2 regions of the Staphylococcus chromogenes genome follow, and region 1 is predicted to be linked to the other one. Evidence: a T-box and tRNA genes for the amino acid it is inferred to sense, from the RefSeq annotation. Region 1 holds a T-box; the other holds one or more tRNA genes.

Region 1 (10,184 bases):
ATTTTTAACAGCATACACAAATGGGGTGTTCGGTTTAATAATAGCGCCTTTATCTTTAGCAATATCTAAATAAGAATTGCCTAAAATGTCAGTGTGATCTAAACCTATACTTGTCAGGATACTTAATATAGGTTGGATCACATTTGTCGAATCATTTTTTACACCAAGACCCGCTTCCACAATGACAAAATCAACGGGATGCATTTCACCGAAGTATAAATACATCATGGTTGTAATGATTTCAAATTCAGTCGCCACACCGAGCTCAGTTTCAGCATCCAGTGCTTCACTGACGGGTTTTACTCGAGCAACAAGTTCTACTATAGCTTCATTAGAAATAGGGACACCATTAATACTAATACGTTCATTAAAAGTTTCGATATATGGAGAAGTAAATGTCCCCACTTCATAACCATTATTCACTAAAGCTGATCTTAAATACGCGACTGTAGAGCCTTTGCCATTAGTTCCACCAACATGAATAGCTTTTACCTTCCGCTCTGGATTATTTAAACGTGCTAACATCCACTCCATGCGTTTCACACCGGGTTTTATTCCAAATTTAGTACGTTCGTGAATCCAATATAAACTATCTAGATAATTCATATTTTAAACTCCTAAGCTTTTAATTGTTCGATTCTTGATTTAACGCCATCAAATTTTTCTTGATATTGCGTTTGTTTCGCACGTTCTTCATTAATAATCTTTTCTGGTGCTTTATTCACAAAGTTTTCATTCGCTAATTTTTTATTAACACGATCAAGCTCTTTTTGCCATTTATCAAGTTCTTTTTCTAAACGTTCAATTTCTTTATCCATATCAATGAGACCTTCGAGTGGTAACACAACTTCTCCAGCTGTGACAACAGAAGTCATTGCCTTTTCAGGAATCGTCACTTGAGTTTCAATCTCAAGCTCACTTGGATTACAGAAACGTTCTAAATAATGACGATTTTCATTGAGTAAATCACGTGTAGCTTCATTTTTAGCTTGGATCTTAATTGGAATTTCTTTTGATAAAGGTGTGTTCACTTCTAAACGAGATTGACGCACCGATTTTATAATCTCAACTAATTGTTGCATGATTTGTTTACTATCATCAAAAATTAAGTTTTCATCAGCCACTGGCCATGCACTTGTCACGATAGACTCACCTTCATGTGGTAAGTTCAGCCAAATATGTTCTGTCACAAATGGCATGAAAGGATGCAACAATCTCATTATGCGATCTAATGTATAGCTAAGTACAGAGCGCGTAACATCTTTTTGGGCTTCATCTTCGCCGTTCATTGGAATTTTACTCATCTCAATATACCAGTCACAAAACTCATCCCATATGAAATTGTAAAGCACTCTACCGACTTCGCCGAATTCATATTTATCACTTAATTGAGTGACAGTCTCAATTGTTTCATTTAAACGCGTTAAAATCCATTGGTCTGCAACAGATAAGTTTTTAGACAGATCAATATCTTCGAACTTAAATTCATCACCAATATTCATTAAACTAAAGCGCGCAGCATTCCAAATTTTATTAATAAAGTTCCAAACAGACTCTACTTTTTCTGTCGAATAACGTAAATCATGACCAGGTGAAGACCCTGTCGCTAAGAAAAATCTTAAACTGTCTGCACCATATTGATCAATGACATCCATTGGATCTACACCATTACCCAATGATTTACTCATTTTTCTACCATCTTCAGCACGCACTAAACCGTGAAGTAAAACGTCATTAAACGGTTTTTGACCTGTAAATTCTAATCCTTGGAATATCATACGTGCAACCCAGAAGAAAATAATGTCGTAGCCAGTAACCAATACATTCGTTGGATAGTAACGTTTGTAATCTTTTGTAGATTCATTTGGCCAACCTAAAGTAGAAAATGGCCAAAGCGCACTTGAGAACCATGTATCTAGTACATCTTCATCTTGCGTCCAATTCTCACTATCTTCAGGAGCTGTCTCTCCAACATATATTTCACCTGTTTCGTTATGGTACCATGCAGGAATTTGATGGCCCCACCATAACTGTCTTGAAATCGTCCAATCGCGAATTTCTTCCATCCAACGATTAAATGTCTTTTCGAATCGTGCTGGAATAAAATCAATGCGTCCCTCACCTTTTTGATTTTGTAACGCTTGTTGTGCTAAGGGTTCCATTTTGACAAACCATTGTGTTGATAAATAAGGTTCTACAACTGCTCCCGTACGTTCTGAATGACCTACTGAATGAACATGATCTTCAATTTTAATCACAAGGCCTTCAGCTTCAAGATCTTTTACTAGTTTTTTACGACATTCGAACCGATCTAAGCCTTCATATTCCCCAGCGTTTTCGTTCATCTGACCAGATTCATTCATAACTATAATACGTTCTAATTCGTGACGATTGCCTATTTCAAAGTCATTCGGGTCATGTGCAGGTGTTACTTTCATCGCACCACTACCAAATTCTTTATCTACATAATTATCTGCAATAATAGGCAATTCTCGACCTACTCGAGGTAAAATAACTTTTTTACCAATGACATCTTGATAACGTTCATCTTCAGGATTTACAACAATCGCTGTATCTCCTAACATCGTTTCAGGACGTGTCGTTGCAATTTCAATATAGCCCGCTTCATCTGCAAAAGGGTATTTAAAATGATAAAACTTACCATTTACATCTTCATGAACAACCTCTATATCTGAAAGCGCTGTACGGGCTTCTGGATCCCAATTTATAATACGTTCTCCACGGTAAATTAATCCTTTATTGTACATATCTACGAATACTTTACGTACAGCTTGGCTTAAACCTTCGTCAAGTGTGAATCGCTCTCTCGAGTAATCAAGCCCAAGCCCTAATTTAGCCCATTGTTGGCGTATAAAATCTGCATATTCCTCTTTCCATTCCCAAGCCTTTTCTAGGAATTTTTCACGCCCTATATCATGACGAGAAATACCCTCTTCTTTCATTTTGGCTTCTACTTTAGCTTGCGTTGCAATACCTGCGTGATCCATTCCAGGAAGATATAAAGTATCGTATCCTTGCATTCTTTTCATACGTGTTAAAATATCTTGTAATGTCGTGTCCCAAGCATGACCTAAATGTAATTTCCCAGTCACATTTGGTGGTGGAATTACAATTGTATATGTAGGTTTATCCTGATCTTCAGTTGGCTTAAATAGTGATTTGTCCAGCCAATTTTGATAACGTCCCGCTTCAACTTCTTGCGGGTTATATTTTGGTTTCATTTCCATTAAAATCCCTCCGATAACATAAAAAAGAACATCTGTCCTCATATAGGACGGATGTTCCGTGGTACCACCTATTTTCAATAGTTCAACAACTATTGCACTCTAATGATTAACGCTCACGAAACGCTTTGACCTACTAAAAATGTTCAATCAAAGTTCAAGTGGGCTACCTTCGATAAGACTTTTATGCATTCACAGCGCCATGCACTCTCTTAAAAAAGCGACTTATTTACTCTTCCCAATATGATATTTAATTCATTATTATAGTATACTGAATTCATAATGAAGTCAATAAAAGGAGTAATTTTTATGAACCCATGTGCATTTGGTACACGCGATCCTATCTATTTGGACTATCATGATCACGTTTGGGGTAAGCCTTTATATGATAGTCAAGCCTTGTTTGAGCTACTTGCTTTAGAATCACAGCATGCCGGACTGTCTTGGTTAACCATTTTAAAGAAAAAAGAGGCTTATCGACATGCGTTTAAAGCATTTGATCCTTATCAAATCGCTAAAATGACAGATAAAGATATTGATGCATTAATGCAGTTTCCAAATATCATTCATCATCGCAAAAAATTAGAAGCGATTGTCGCACAAGCACGCGGCTATATCGCCATTGAGAATACTTATGGAAGTTTTAGCGATTTTTTATGGTCCTACGTTGATGGAGTTCCGATAGATTTTAAATACGAAAAACCAGAAGAACGCATTACGGTCAATGACACTGCTAAACAGCTTTCTAAAGACCTTAAATCTTATGGTTTTCAATTTATTGGACCTGTCACAGCCTTTTCATTTATGGAGGCCTGTGGCATGTACAATAGCCATTTGGTGGACTGTCCTAACCGGTAGCAATCAAAAAGGGAGACCACAGTCCCCCTTTTTTTATTTTTGTAGCTTTTCTAAACGTTATTGACGACGTTCACGAAATTTTAAATAATATGCGATTAACGGTGCAATAATAAATAAAATAAAAAATATTCTGAAGATGTGATAACTTGAAATCATTGCAACATCTCCACCGGTTTCAAGTGCTACTAACACAATTTGACTCATTCCTCCAGGCGCTGCACTTAAAAAAAGTTCATTAATAGAGGCCTTGTTTATAAAATGAATACATAACACCATCAAAAATGTGCCTAAGATTAATAATATATTTTGAAATGCAATGGCTAAGGCAATACGCCCTTTCATTCGTTCGATTAAGTGTGCTATCTGAATGCCGACGCGAATCATATATATCATTTGAGCAATAGCAATAATCGGATAATCTAGAGTAAAAGTATGTTGTGTGATTAAATTCCAAACCATCAAAACGACAATAGGCGCGAGTAACATTTTTGTTGGGAAATGGATCAAAGCCATTAAAAAATAAATAAGCGCAATCCCAATGATAAGGATTATGATGTCTTGTAGTTTTAAGACCTCTGTTAAATTTTGGTGAACCTCTAGGGTTGAATTGGTGTCTTGCCTAAAAACGAGAGATATGAATGGTACCAAAATCACTACAAATATAATACGTGAAGTCTGTGTCAAACTAACGACAAGAATATCTGCTTTTTTATTTTCTTCAGCCATCACAAGCATTTGACTTAATGCTCCTGGTATGACACTTAAGAGCGCTGTTTCTGTGTTAACATGAGCGATACGTCTAAATTCAATCGAAACGAGTAATGCTAAACCAAGTAATAATATCGTTACTAAAATTATCGACAACCATTCATTTTTAATATCGTTAAGTACGCTAACAGTAAAGCCGCTACCAATTTGAACCCCTAATAAAATGAGCCCTAATTCACTTAAAATCCATGGCCATTTAACCTCTAATTTAAAAACACGAACAACAATAATACTTGCTATAATAGGTCCAAACATCCAAGGTAACATGATATGAAGTGAATAAAGCACAAAACTACAGACTAATGTTAAAGCAAACAAGATGATATTGTTTCTTAGTAAATGATTCATAGTAGACCCCCACCACTCCTTGAAATAACAACACATTCATTAACCATGTAAAGGAGATCACCCTCACTTATCATTAGAAAGCCATCAAAATTTACGCTTAGATAAATTTTGATGGCTATTTTCATGCAACTTAAATAAGTAAAAAAGGCAGTAAAATATCTTTAGACAATGCGGCTTAGTGCAACATCAAATGCATCTAAAGTCTTTTGTATATCCTCTTTCGTATGTGAAGTTGATAAGAACATACCTTCGAATTGTGAAGGTGGTAAAAAGATACCTTCTTTCGCTAACTCGCGGTACATATGACTAAACATTGTCAAATCGCTTTGATTGGCCTGTTTAAAATTAGTCACTGGGCCTTCATTTAAAAAGAATCCTATCATCGATCCCGCACGGTTAATCACGATTGGAACATTATATTTTTTGAACGTCGCTTTTAATCCTTCTTCTAACATATCGCCTAGTGTATTAAAATAGTCATAGCTTTCTGGTGTTAATTGGCTTAATGTCATATAACCACTTGTCATCGCTAATGGATTTCCAGACAATGTACCCGCTTGATAGATCTCCCCACTTGGGGCAATATGATCCATAATCTCTTTCTTTCCTCCGAATGCACCCACAGGTAAGCCGCCACCAATCACTTTTCCTAGGCATGTTAAATCTGGTGTAACGTTAAAGTAACCTTGTGCACAGTGATATCCCACACGAAATCCAGTCATCACTTCATCAAAAATAAGGAGTGCCTGATTATCCGTTGTTATTTTTCTTAATCCTTGTAAGAACCCTTCAACCGGCGGCACAACTCCCATATTTCCTGCAACTGGTTCAACAATTACAGCTGCGATATCATCACCAAATTGATCAAAAGCATATTGAACAGCTTCCAAATCATTATATGGGACTGTTATCGTATTTTTTGCAGTACCTTCTGGAACACCAGGCGAATCAGGTAGTCCTAATGTGGCTACGCCTGAACCTGCTTTAATTAATAAAGAGTCACTATGGCCATGGTAATTCCCTTCAAATTTAATAATTTTATTTTTACCTGTGAAACCACGCGCAAGTCTTAACGTATCTAATGTGGCTTCCGTACCAGAAGAAACCATTCTTACTTTTTCGATAGAGGGCACTCTATCAATCACGAGTTGCGCTAAACGATTTTCCTCTAATGTGGATGCCCCAAAGCTCGTTCCTCTGTCAACTACACTATGAATGGCATCTATCACTTTAGGATTGCGATGCCCTAAAATGAGGGGGCCCCAACTCAAAACATAATCGATATATTCATTTCCATCTATATCATAAATTTTACTACCTTCTCCACGCTCCATAAATAGAGGCGGTGTGTCGACAGCTTTAAACGCGCGGACAGGACTATTAACACCTCCAGGCATTAATTTTTCTGCAATTTCAAATGCTTCACTAGACTTTTTATAACGCATAACGTTTGCCTCCTATTGATTCTCGATATATTTACATAAATCTTTCGCGAAATACGTAATGATTAAATCTGCACCTGCACGTTTCATAGAAATCATTTGTTCCATAACAACTCTTTCTTCGTCTATCCAACCATTTAAAGCTGCTGCTTTAGTCATACTGTATTCACCACTGACATTATAGGCAACCACGGGAATGTTAGTATGATTACGCACATCTCTAATAATATCCAAATAACTGAGTGCAGGTTTAACAATCATCATATCCGCACCCTCTTTTAAATCACTTTCTAACTCGCGTAATGCTTCTAAGCGATTCGCTGGGTCCATTTGATAGGTTTTTCTATCTCCAAAAGAAGGAGTGGATTCAGCTGCATCTCGAAATGGTCCAAAGAAACTTGAAGCATATTTGATTCCATAACTCATAATTGGAATGTGTTGGAAACCGGCTTCATCTAATCCATGTCTAATCTCAGTCACAAAGCCATCCATCATATTACTTGGAGCAATAATATCAGCGCCTGCTTTTACTTGAGAAATGGCAGTTTTAACAAGTAATGGTAATGTTTTATCATTATCTACATCATTTGTATGTTCATCGATTAAACCACAATGGCCATGATCTGTATACTCACATAAACAAGTATCTGCGATAACGAGAATATCGTCATATAATTTTTTAGCAATACGCGTCGCTTGTTGAATGACACCATTATCGATAAACGCACCTGTTCCGCACTCATCTTTTTCATTTGGAATTCCGAAAAAAATAAATGATCTAATGCCTAAATCATAAGCCTCTTTTATCTCTTCGTGAAGTAAATTCAAACTGATTTGGTATACATTTGGAAGAGAAGCAATTTCTTTTTTGACGTCATCTTTTTCTACAACAAAAATAGGATAAATTAAATCTTCTTTTCTTAAATGCGTTTCTCTTACCATTGCTCTCATAGTTGGTGAAACGCGTAGGCGTCTATGTCTATCAAATTCCATCATTATAAAACCTCTTTTCAACAATTTTAGTAATCATACTTTCAAGAGTTTGGACCTCTGCGACAAAACATGAATAACCTAACTTTCGTATTGTTTGCGCTGTTTGTTGTCCAATAGCAAAATAGATATTTTCATTATGTGGTGGTTTCGCCTCAAAAAAAGCATGTGCTGCTGAGGAACTCGCAAAGGTGATGGCATCTACTTGTCGATGCATCATCGTATCTAGAATCTCTTGAATGCTTTCATATTTGGGTTGAACTTCATACAAATCAATTTTAGTCACTTGTATGCCGCTTTCTTTTAAAGCATTTTGCAGGAACGTTCTTGCTTGACGACTTGAGGGTATCAGTACACGATCTCCCTTTTTAAAAGGGTGTTGGTTGAATAGCCCCTCTTGTGAAAAATCTGTTGGACAAAAATCTACGTCTATTTTCATCTTATCACATAGTTGTTTTGTTTTGACGCCCACTACGGCGAGTTGATCATATTTGATAAGTTTTAAATACGGATAAAAATATTTCACCGCATTCTTAGACGTAAAAATAAGCCAATCATAATGTGGACACAACGCCTTGTCATCAAAGTCTAACGCAACAGTTTCGATTAAAGGTACATGCTTAATCGCTACACGTTGATCTTGATATTCATGGGTTTGTGTCATCAATACAATTGGCTTCATCTAAAACACCTCAATAAGAATCGTTTAAAGCTTTTATAATTGCGTCAGCACCTTGTGCTTTTAAATGTTCACTTACTTTTTTGCCTAAATCAACAGGATCTGAACCTATTCTTTCATCTTCATAACGTTGTGAGCCATCTGGAGACATAACTAAACCTTTAAAGCGGATGTTGCCCTCTGGCGTCATTTGTGCATAACCTGCAATTGGAACTTGGCAACTTCCATCCATCTCTTTTAAAAATGTACGTTCGGCAGTCACACATTGCGCTACAGACGCGTTATGGACTTTATGTAATAATTCTAATAAATCATGATCCTCTTCGCGACATTCTATTCCTAATGCCCCTTGACCGATAGCGGGTACCATAAGTTGTTCATCTAAATATGTGGTAACGATATCGTCAGACCAACCCATTCTCTTTAATCCCGCAGCAGCCAAAATAATAGCATCATAATTTTCTTCTTTCAATTTGCGCAATCGCGTATCAATATTGCCTCGAATCCATTTAATTTCCAAATGCGGATATTTTGCTAATATTTGTGCACCTCGACGAAGAGAGCTAGTTCCAACTATACTCCCCGCTGCCAACTTATCTAGCGGTATATGATTTTTAGCGATATAGGCATCATAGGGAAGTTCACGGTCAGGAATACAACCAATCGTTAATCCTGAAGGTAATTCACTTGGGACATCTTTTAATGAGTGAATGGCAAAGTCGATAGAATGATTAAACAGTTCATTTTGGATTTCTTTGACAAATAAACCTTTTCCTCCTACTTTCGACAATTGACGATCAACAATTTGATCTCCTTTCGTTACAATTTCCTTTATTTCGATTTCTAAGGACGGGTCAACTGACTTTAATTTATCAATAAATTGCTGGCTTTGTGTAAGTGCCAATTGACTACGTCTTGAACCTACTATTAATTTACGCATAATTCATCCTCCAACCCTGATTTAAACACCAGTCCATTGGTGAAAATTTGATAATTGAGTGACTAATATCAAATTAATCATACAACAGAAAAATAATGCAATGTTACCATAAATTAACGCAAGTGACGAAAACTTGCGCAATAATCTTGATGTGATATAAACAATATAACAAATTAAAATCAATAAAGACGAAATGACTTTTAAATCGTAAAAAATAGGGGTACCCACTGATATAAGTCCCCATTGTACCCCAAGAATGAGACTTACAAAAAGTAGCATAGCACCAAGAAAAGAGCTATAAAAGACCCCTTTTTCAAGCGTTGCGACACTTCCAATTCTAAAATATTCTTGAGTAAAACGCTTTTCTTTGAGATTGCGAAACTGAATCAAATAAAGCAACGCATTCACAAATGCAATCGCGAAGAGTACATAGCTTAATAATGCAAACGAAATGTGAAAAACGAGTAATTCATTGACAGCATTTAAGCGCGTGCCATCAAGTCTAAATTGATTTGGATGAAAAGTATGAATAGCCATAAATAAAAATCCTAAAAGATTTAAAAATGCTATCATAAATTCTGAACTTCTAAAAACTGAAAATATAAATGTAATCGTCAGGATGAGCCATGTTAGAATATAAAAGCTTTCAATAATAGATGTTAGCGGGAGTTGACCCATCCAAAAGATATATAATACAAGCGAAATCGTTTGAAGCACCCACGTTAACCCTAACGTATAAAAACCAATATTTTGAAACTTACTATTTTTTTGCAATACATCTAATGTTAAACAAATAACGCTTATCAAATAAATAATAAAGATTCCTTCGTGGAAGCGAATTAAAAAAACTTCTTCCATAGCATCACCATTCTTTAATTATCGAGTAGAAAAAATCTTTGTTTTAATTTTAGTTT
Region 2 (10,184 bases), 190 kb from region 1:
CCTTCGGGTTATGAGCCCGACGAGCTACCGAACTGCTCCATCCCGCGTTAATAGAAATTTAAAAATGGCGGAGGAAGAGGGATTCGAACCCCCGCGGGCCGTTAAGCCCCTGTCGGTTTTCAAGACCGATCCCTTCAGCCGGACTTGGGTATTCCTCCAAAATTATATGGACCTTGCAGGACTCGAACCTGCGACCGAACGGTTATGAGCCGTTAGCTCTAACCAACTGAGCTAAAGGTCCGAATAATAATTTCTATCAACTATAATAGTGGCGGCGGAGGGGATCGAACCCCCGACCTCACGGGTATGAACCGTACGCTCTAGCCAGCTGAGCTACGCCGCCTTAAAAAGTTGGTAAATATTCAATTAAAAATGGTGGAGACTAGCGGGATCGAACCGCTGACCTCCTGCGTGCAAAGCAGGCGCTCTCCCAGCTGAGCTAAGCCCCCATTAAAGGTATTTTATAAGAAGTCGGGAAGACAGGATTTGAACCTGCGACCCCTTGGTCCCAAACCAAGTGCTCTACCAAGCTGAGCTACTTCCCGTAATGCTATGGTAGCGCGCCCGATAGGAGTCGAACCCATAACCTTTTGATCCGTAGTCAAACGCTCTATCCAATTGAGCTACGGGCGCATATTTAATAATGGTGCCGAGGACCGGAATCGAACCGGTACGGTGATCTCTCACCGCAGGATTTTAAGTCCTGTGCGTCTGCCAGTTCCGCCACCCCGGCAAAATAATGGAGCAGAAGACGGGATTCGAACCCGCGACCCCAACCTTGGCAAGGTTGTATTCTACCGCTGAACTACTTCTGCTTTATGCGGGTGAAGGGAGTCGAACCCCCACGCCGTAAGGCGCTAGATCCTAAGTCTAGTGCGTCTGCCAATTCCGCCACACCCGCTTGAATGGTGAGCCATAGAGGATTCGAACCTCTGACCCTCTGATTAAAAGTCAGATGCTCTACCAACTGAGCTAATGGCTCTTAGATGGTGCCGGCCAGAGGACTTGAACCCCCAACCTACTGATTACAAGTCAGTTGCTCTACCAATTGAGCTAGGCCGGCTATTAAAATGGTGGAGAATGACGGGTTCGAACCGCCGACCCTCTGCTTGTAAGGCAGATGCTCTCCCAGCTGAGCTAATTCTCCGATTTATTATGCTTGGCAACGTCCTACTCTCGCGGAACGTAAGTCCGACTACCATCGGCGCTAAAGAGCTTAACTTCTGTGTTCGGCATGGGAACAGGTGTGACCTCTTTGCTATTGTCACCAAACAATTTTTACTTCGTGACAAACGTTCGCATACGTTTTCACTTCGTAAAATGAATGATTATACATTCAAAACTAGATAGTAAGTATTGTTTCACAAGCATCACCTTATGAACTAAATTGATTAAGTCTTCGATCGATTAGTATTCGTCAGCTCCACGTATCGCTACGCTTCCACCTCGAACCTATTAACCTCATCATCTTTGAGGGATCTTATAACCGAAGTTGGGAAATCTCATCTTGAGGGGGGCTTCATGCTTAGATGCTTTCAGCACTTATCCCGTCCATACATAGCTACCCAGCTATGCCGTTGGCACGACAACTGGTACACCAGAGGTATGTCCATCCCGGTCCTCTCGTACTAAGGACAGCGCCTCTCAAATTTCCTACGCCCACGACGGATAGGGACCGAACTGTCTCACGACGTTCTGAACCCAGCTCGCGTACCGCTTTAATGGGCGAACAGCCCAACCCTTGGGACCGACTACAGCCCCAGGATGCGATGAGCCGACATCGAGGTGCCAAACCTCCCCGTCGATGTGAACTCTTGGGGGAGATAAGCCTGTTATCCCCGGGGTAGCTTTTATCCGTTGAGCGATGGCCCTTCCATGCGGAACCACCGGATCACTAAGTCCGTCTTTCGACCCTGCTCGACTTGTAGGTCTCGCAGTCAAGCTCCCTTATGCCTTTACACTCTATGAATGATTTCCAACCATTCTGAGGGAACCTTTGAGCGCCTCCGTTACACTTTAGGAGGCGACCGCCCCAGTCAAACTGCCCGCCTGACACTGTCTCCCAACTCGATAAGAGTTGCGGGTTAGAAATCCAATACAATTAGGGTAGTATCCCACCAATGCCTCCACGTAAGCTAGCGCTCACGTTTCTAAGGCTCCTACCTATCCTGTACAAACTGTACCGAATTTCAATATCAGGCTACAGTAAAGCTCCACGGGGTCTTTCCGTCCTGTCGCGGGTAACCGGCATCTTCACCGGTACTATGATTTCACCGAGTCTCTCGTTGAGACAGTGCCCAAATCGTTACGCCTTTCGTGCGGGTCGGAACTTACCCGACAAGGAATTTCGCTACCTTAGGACCGTTATAGTTACGGCCGCCGTTTACTGGGGCTTCGATTCGTAGCTTCGCTAATGCTAACCACTCCTCTTAACCTTCCAGCACCGGGCAGGCGTCAGCCCCTATACGTCACCTTACGGTTTAGCAGAGACCTGTGTTTTTGATAAACAGTCGCTTGGGCCTATTCACTGCGGCTCTTCGAAGCGTGAACCTCAAAGAGCACCCCTTCTCCCGAAGTTACGGGGTCATTTTGCCGAGTTCCTTAACGAGAGTTCGCTCGCTCACCTTAGAATTCTCATCTTGACTACCTGTGTCGGTTTGCGGTACGGGCACCAATCTTCTAGCTAGAGGCTTTTCTCGGCAGTGTGAAATCAACGACTCGAGGAAAACATGTTTCCTCTCCCCATCACAGCTTGACCTTAATGAGTGCCGGATTTGCCTAACACTCAGTCTTACTGCTTGGACGTGCACTCCAACAGCACGCTTCGCCTATCCTACTGCGTCCCCCCATCGCTTAAAACGAATCATGGTGGTACAGGAATATCAACCTGTTATCCATCGCCTACGCCTGTCGGCCTCAGCTTAGGACCCGACTAACCCAGAGCGGACGAGCCTTCCTCTGGAAACCTTAGTCAATCGGTGGACGGGATTCTCACCCGTCTTTCGCTACTCACACCGGCATTCTCACTTCTAAGCGCTCCACATGTCCTTGCGATCATGCTTCAACGCCCTTAGAACGCTCTCCTACCATTGTCCTAAAGGACAATCCACAGCTTCGGTAATATGTTTAGCCCCGGTACATTTTCGGCGCAGTGTCACTCGACTAGTGAGCTATTACGCACTCTTTAAATGATGGCTGCTTCTAAGCCAACATCCTAGTTGTCTGGGCAACGCCACATCCTTTTCCACTTAACATATATTTTGGGACCTTAGCTGGTGGTCTGGGCTGTTTCCCTTTCGAACACGGACCTTATCACCCATGTTCTGACTCCCAAGTTAAATTATTTGGCATTCGGAGTTTGTCTGAATTCGGTAACCCGAGAGGGGCCCCTCGTCCAAACAGTGCTCTACCTCCAATAATCATCACTTGAGGCTAGCCCTAAAGCTATTTCGGAGAGAACCAGCTATCTCCAAGTTCGATTGGAATTTCTCCGCTACCCTCAGTTCATCCGCTCACTTTTCAACGTAAGTCGGTTCGGTCCTCCATTCAGTGTTACCTGAACTTCAACCTGACCAAGGGTAGATCACCTGGTTTCGGGTCTACGACCAAATACTCATTCGCCCTATTCAGACTCGCTTTCGCTACGGCTCCACATTTTCTGCTTAACCTTGCATCAGATCGTAACTCGCCGGTTCATTCTACAAAAGGCACGCCATCACCCATTAACGGGCTCTGACTACTTGTAAGCACACGGTTTCAAGTTCTCTTTCACTCCCCTTCCGGGGTACTTTTCACCTTTCCCTCACGGTACTGGTTCACTATCGGTCACTAGAGAGTATTTAGCCTTGGGAGATGGTCCTCCCAGATTCCGACGGAATTTCACGTGCTCCGCCGTACTCAGGATCCACTCAGGAGGGAATATGTTTTCGACTACAGGATTTTTACCTTCTCTGATTAACCTTTCCAGGTTATTCGTCTAACATGTTCCTTTGTAACTCCGTACAGAGTGTCCTACAACCCCAACAAGCAAGCTTGTTGGTTTGGGCTCTTCCCGTTTCGCTCGCCGCTACTCAGGGAATCGATTTTTCTTTCTCTTCCTCCGGGTACTAAGATGTTTCAGTTCTCCGGGTCTACCTTCTCACATGCTATGTATTCACATGCGGATAACACGACATAACTCGTGCTGGGTTCCCCCATTCGGAAATCTCTGGATCACAGCTTACTTACAGCTCCCCAAAGCATATCGTCGTTAGTAACGTCCTTCATCGGCTTCTAGTGCCAAGGCATCCACCGTGCGCCCTTAATAACTTAATCTTTTGATGTTTTGGCAATCGTTTACATTCGGCTTTCGAATTGAACAATAACCAACATCCACCAGTTATTAATTATTGTGAGTCGTCTGTCGACGACTAGCGATAATTTTTGTTTCAAGCTTTTCGCTTGTCACTCGGTTTTGCTTGGTAAAATCTATACTTACTTATCTAGTTTTCAATGTACAATTTAAATGGTGGAGACTAGCGGGATCGAACCGCTGACCTCCTGCGTGCAAAGCAGGCGCTCTCCCAGCTGAGCTAAGCCCCCAAAACTATTAAATTTAAATGGTGGGCCTAAGTGGACTCGAACCACCGACCTCACGCTTATCAGGCGTGCGCTCTAACCAGCTGAGCTATAGGCCCCTATTAAACAACCATTCAAAACTGAATACAATATGTCTCCGTTATTCCTTATCGCTTAAAAGCGATATTCCGTATATTATCCTTAGAAAGGAGGTGATCCAGCCGCACCTTCCGATACGGCTACCTTGTTACGACTTCACCCCAATCATTTGTCCCACCTTCGACGGCTAGCTCCAAATGGTTACTCCACCGGCTTCGGGTGTTACAAACTCTCGTGGTGTGACGGGCGGTGTGTACAAGACCCGGGAACGTATTCACCGTAGCATGCTGATCTACGATTACTAGCGATTCCAGCTTCATGTAGTCGAGTTGCAGACTACAATCCGAACTGAGAACAACTTTATGGGATTTGCTTGACCTCGCGGTTTCGCTGCCCTTTGTATTGTCCATTGTAGCACGTGTGTAGCCCAAATCATAAGGGGCATGATGATTTGACGTCATCCCCACCTTCCTCCGGTTTGTCACCGGCAGTCAACTTAGAGTGCCCAACTTAATGATGGCAACTAAGCTCAAGGGTTGCGCTCGTTGCGGGACTTAACCCAACATCTCACGACACGAGCTGACGACAACCATGCACCACCTGTCATTTTGTCCTCCGAAGAGGAAAACTCTATCTCTAGAGTGGTCAAAAGATGTCAAGATTTGGTAAGGTTCTTCGCGTTGCTTCGAATTAAACCACATGCTCCACCGCTTGTGCGGGTCCCCGTCAATTCCTTTGAGTTTCAGTCTTGCGACCGTACTCCCCAGGCGGAGTGCTTAATGCGTTAGCTGCAGCACTAAGGGGCGGAAACCCCCTAACACTTAGCACTCATCGTTTACGGCGTGGACTACCAGGGTATCTAATCCTGTTTGATCCCCACGCTTTCGCACATCAGCGTCAGTTACAGACCAGAAAGCCGCCTTCGCCACTGGTGTTCCTCCATATCTCTGCGCATTTCACCGCTACACATGGAATTCCACTTTCCTCTTCTGCACTCAAGTTTTCCAGTTTCCAATGACCCTCCACGGTTGAGCCGTGGGCTTTCACATCAGACTTAAAAAACCGCCTACGCGCGCTTTACGCCCAATAATTCCGGATAACGCTTGCCACCTACGTATTACCGCGGCTGCTGGCACGTAGTTAGCCGTGGCTTTCTGGTTAGGTACCGTCAAGATGTGCATAGTTACTTACACATTTGTTCTTCCCTAACAACAGAGCTTTACGATCCGAAGACCTTCATCACTCACGCGGCGTTGCTCCGTCAGGCTTTCGCCCATTGCGGAAGATTCCCTACTGCTGCCTCCCGTAGGAGTCTGGACCGTGTCTCAGTTCCAGTGTGGCCGATCACCCTCTCAGGTCGGCTACGTATCGTTGCCTTGGTGAGCCGTTACCTCACCAACTAGCTAATACGGCGCGGGTCCATCTATAAGTGACAGCAAAACCGTCTTTCACTATCGAACCATGCGGTTCGATATGTTATCCGGCATTAGCCCCGGTTTCCCGGAGTTATTCCAGTCTTATAGGTAGGTTACCCACGTGTTACTCACCCGTCCGCCGCTAACGTCAAAGGAGCAAGCTCCTCGTCAGTTCGCTCGACTTGCATGTATTAGGCACGCCGCCAGCGTTCATCCTGAGCCAGGATCAAACTCTCCATAAAAGAAGTAAGCTTGATATAGCTCGTTGATTGGTTCAGCCAATCACTCTAGAAAGTACGTTACGTACTCAAAATTATTGGAATTAACGTTGACATATTGTCATTCAGTTTTCAATGTTCGTAGTGTTTCTTTTTTAAACCGTTACAATAATCAATTATACTTGTTATGCTTTTTCATGTCAAGAAAAATTTTAAAGTTTTTAAATTAATTTGTGCTCGGTTCGTTGTTTCAACATTATATATTTTATAATGTTATTCAGAAACTTACAAGCGTTAATTTTACACTTTTAATATTTTGTTCAAAAATTTAAAGGTGTTTTAACGTTGTTAACGCGTCGTAACTTGACGACTTTTATATCTTACCAATCGTCCATTAAAACGTCAATAAAAAATCTAAAGAAATTTCGCTAAAAATCACTCTAGAGTGGAAATGTCACACTAAAAGTGGAATAGCGATTTAAGATTATCGATATTAACGTGCTTAATGCAATATTAAAAAAGCACCTAGTCGTTATTTTAAACGTTAACTAGATGCTTTAGCTATGATTAAGTTTTATCTTCTGCTTCTTTACATTCCCGACATATTCCATATATTTCCATACGATGATGCGTAATATTAAAATCTGTCACGTGTTGCGCAAGCTGTTCAATTTCATGTAAGGAAGGATAATGGAAATCTACAATTTTACCGCACTTTTCGCAGATCACATGATAATGGTTTTGCGTGTCAAAATCAAAACGACTAGAAGCATCCCCATACGTCAGCTCTTTTACAATACCCGTTTTCTTAAAAACTTTGAGGTTATTATAAATTGTTGCCACACTTATGTTAGGAAAATCAGGTGATAATGATTGATAAATTTCATCAGCAGTTGGATGTGATTTTGAACGAATCAAAAAGTTTAAAATTGCTTGTCTTTGAGGTGTAATACGAACTCCGGCTTCTCTTAATGAAGCGATAGAATCATTCAACTGATGTTCATAAGTTTCCATTTCTGCAGCCATTTGTCTCACCCGTCTTTCTACTTAATAATAATTCTTACTTAATATTAATATAATGCGAGTGATTTGTTAATGTCAATTATTTCGTTAATATCCTTTATTTAAGTCTACAACATTCTCAATTAGCCCTTCGTTATTGAGAACACTCTGTAAATTATTGATAAAGATATCTGTGGCTTTAGTTTTATTATATTGCGCATTTCCGGTAATGTGACTCGTCATCACTACATTGTCTAGTTCATACAAACCTGACTCATCTGTGAGTGGCTCATTTTCATAAACGTCTAAATAGGCTTTACGAATATTTTTTTCTTTTAAAGCTTGCACAAGGACATTTTCCTTTACAACTGTTCCCCTTCCTATATTGATAAAAAGTGTTCGTGTATTCATTTTGTCAAAATCACTTTTTTGTAAGAGGAATGTTGTCTCTTCAGTTTCGGGTAATACATTAACCACAATATTTGCTTTAGCATAAATTCCTGTTCTTTCACTTAATGGATACGTTTCATCAAAGCCTTCAACTGCGTGTCCATTTGTGTTTAAACCAAGTGTTTTCATACCAAACACTTGTGCAATTTGAGCGGCGCGTTTTGGAATGACGCCTGTTCCTAAAAATAAAATGGTTTCCCCAGCTATCGATGCTGTGGTTCTTTTATGATTATAGATTTTGGATAATTGCTCTTCATAAGTTTCCTTCATTTCTTTATAGTCATCTAAGATATATGCAAATAGAAATTCAGTCAGTTGCTGTGCATGAACGCCTTTCGCATTTGTAACTTGAATATTTCTTTTACGCAATGCATCAAAAGGTAATGTATTAACACCTGTCGCAAACCACATTAACCATTTTAAATTTTTCGCTTTATCAATAAATGACGCATCCACTTCTTTATGATAAGTCATTAATATGTCCATCTCTTTTAAGGAACTCTCTGGTAAATATGATGGATGTTTATAAAATTCAAAATCAACATTAGGAAAAGTTTCTTGCAAGCGTTGTTCTTGATATCCTAAACACATTAAACTTACAACACGCATTCTCATCACCCCTGAAGAATTGATTTTAGTTGATCCATTTGCGACTTCACTTTGACTTTTTCAATGACATCCATCACTTTACCTTCTTCATCAATAATGAATGTTGTGCGTACGATGCCCATTGTTTCTTTACCAAATGTCTTTTTCAGCTGATATACCCCTGTCGCTTTCGAAAGTTGATAATCTTCATCTACAAGTAAATCAAAATTGAGTTGATGTTTTTCGATAAAATTTTGATGTTTACGTTTTGAATCTCCGCTAATGCCATAGACTTTTACATCCAAATCATTAAAATACGAAAGATGATCTCTAAAATCGCAAGCTTCAGTTGTACAAGTCGGAGTGTTATCTCTAGGATAAAAATAAAGAATGGCCTTTTGACCTTTTAATGAAGATTTAGTGATGACTTCACCATTTTGATTTTCTAATTTAAAATCCGGAAATTGATCGCCATTTGTTAACATTTGACTCCCTCTTTCTTCATTTCTTTTATTTTATGATACGATATGAGATGAAAATATTAAATAAAAGAGGCTGATATTAGATGAATTTTTCTAAAAGCGAAAACTTGCAAAATCAATCTAACGAATATATTTTAGGCGGCGTGAATTCTCCATCACGTTCTTACAAAGCAGTGGGTGGCGGTGCACCTGTTGTTATGAAAAAAGGGCAAGGAGCCTATTTATATGATGTAGATGGGAATAAATATATCGACTATTTACAAGCTTATGGCCCTATTATTACTGGGCACGCACATCCTCATATCACTCAAGCCATTCAAGAACAAGCCGCATTAGGCGTATTATTTGGAACACCAACTGAACTTGAAATTGAATTCGCACGAAAACTGCGAGCAGCTATTCCATCTCTTGAAAAAATGCGTTTTGTTAATTCTGGAACAGAAGCTGTCATGACAACAATTCGTGTGGCACGTGCTTATACGAACAGAAATAAAATCATCAAATTTGCAGGCTGTTATCACGGGCATTCAGATTTAGTCCTTGTCGCTGCAGGTAGTGGCCCTTCACAACTTGGCTCACCAGATTCTGCAGGAGTTCCAAAAAGTGTAGCACAAGAAGTCATCACTGTACCTTTTAATAATATTGATGCGTTTAAAGAAGCGATGGCTCACTGGGGTGACCAAGTTGCAGGTGTGCTTGTTGAACCTATAGTAGGTAACTTTGGTATGGTTGAACCGCAACCTGGTTTTCTAGAAGCAGTCAATGAAATTACACATGAATACGGTGGCTTAGTGATTTATGATGAAGTCATTACTGCTTTCCGCTTCCATTATGGTGCAGCTCAAGATTTACTAGGCGTATATCCTGATTTAACTGCCTTTGGTAAAATTGTGGGTGGCGGATTACCTATTGGTGGTTATGGCGGACGCCAGGATATTATGGAACAAGTTGCCCCGTTAGGCCCTGCCTATCAAGCCGGAACAATGGCAGGTAACCCCCTCTCTATGAAAGCAGGTATTGCTTTATTAGAAGTTTTAGAAAAAGAGGGTGTATATGAAAAATTAAATCAATTAGGTGCACGTCTTGAAGAAGGTCTCCAAGCTTCTATTGATAAATATCAAATTAAAGCTACAATTAATCGCGTGCGTGGCGCCTTAACGGTCTATTTTACCGACGAAAAAGTGACGCATTACGACCAAGCTGACCAATCAGACGGAGAACAATTTGCGAAATTCTTTAAATTGATGTTACAACAAGGCATTAACCTTGCTCCTTCAAAATATGAAGCGTGGTTCTTAACAACTGAACATACAGAAGAAGATATCGACCAAACATTGAAAGCTGCAGATTATGCATTTCAGCAATTAGCTAGC

The links. The T-box of region 1 lies ahead of PYW36_RS05250 (valine--tRNA ligase). A T-box ahead of a tRNA ligase gene usually reads a tRNA of that ligase, here a tRNA-Val.
Region 2: it encodes a tRNA-Val, which carries the amino acid that the T-box ahead of PYW36_RS05250 (valine--tRNA ligase) is inferred to sense. The anticodon was not compared.

Annotation. Positions count from the first base shown of each region.
Region 1 covers NZ_CP118953.1:1,069,195-1,079,378, reverse strand. Annotated here, with positions in the region: gene PYW36_RS05255 (bifunctional folylpolyglutamate synthase/dihydrofolate synthase) at 1-606, opposite strand, end outside; gene PYW36_RS05250 (valine--tRNA ligase) at 618-3,248, opposite strand; T-box leader at 3,289-3,498, opposite strand; gene PYW36_RS05245 (DNA-3-methyladenine glycosylase I) at 3,555-4,103, shown strand; gene PYW36_RS05240 (AbrB family transcriptional regulator) at 4,161-5,219, opposite strand; gene hemL (glutamate-1-semialdehyde 2,1-aminomutase) at 5,381-6,664, opposite strand; gene hemB (porphobilinogen synthase) at 6,677-7,654, opposite strand; gene PYW36_RS05225 (uroporphyrinogen-III synthase) at 7,644-8,333, opposite strand; gene hemC (hydroxymethylbilane synthase) at 8,344-9,270, opposite strand; gene PYW36_RS05215 (cytochrome C assembly family protein) at 9,292-10,128, opposite strand; gene hemA (glutamyl-tRNA reductase) at 10,143-10,184, opposite strand, start outside.
Region 2 covers NZ_CP118953.1:877,023-887,206, reverse strand. Annotated here, with positions in the region: tRNA gene PYW36_RS04265 (tRNA-Met) at 1-47, opposite strand, end outside; tRNA gene PYW36_RS04260 (tRNA-Ser) at 66-158, opposite strand; tRNA gene PYW36_RS04255 (tRNA-Ile) at 168-241, opposite strand; tRNA gene PYW36_RS04250 (tRNA-Met) at 270-343, opposite strand; tRNA gene PYW36_RS04245 (tRNA-Ala) at 374-449, opposite strand; tRNA gene PYW36_RS04240 (tRNA-Pro) at 472-545, opposite strand; tRNA gene PYW36_RS04235 (tRNA-Arg) at 560-633, opposite strand; tRNA gene PYW36_RS04230 (tRNA-Leu) at 645-733, opposite strand; tRNA gene PYW36_RS04225 (tRNA-Gly) at 741-815, opposite strand; tRNA gene PYW36_RS04220 (tRNA-Leu) at 820-901, opposite strand; tRNA gene PYW36_RS04215 (tRNA-Lys) at 907-982, opposite strand; tRNA gene PYW36_RS04210 (tRNA-Thr) at 988-1,063, opposite strand; tRNA gene PYW36_RS04205 (tRNA-Val) at 1,072-1,147, opposite strand; rRNA gene rrf (5S ribosomal RNA) at 1,158-1,272, opposite strand; rRNA gene PYW36_RS04195 (23S ribosomal RNA) at 1,388-4,314, opposite strand; tRNA gene PYW36_RS04190 (tRNA-Ala) at 4,506-4,581, opposite strand; tRNA gene PYW36_RS04185 (tRNA-Ile) at 4,600-4,676, opposite strand; rRNA gene PYW36_RS04180 (16S ribosomal RNA) at 4,763-6,313, opposite strand; gene perR (peroxide-responsive transcriptional repressor PerR) at 6,857-7,315, opposite strand; gene PYW36_RS04170 (phosphoglycerate dehydrogenase) at 7,400-8,350, opposite strand; gene bcp (thioredoxin-dependent thiol peroxidase) at 8,356-8,814, opposite strand; gene PYW36_RS04160 (glutamate-1-semialdehyde 2,1-aminomutase) at 8,895-10,184, shown strand, end outside.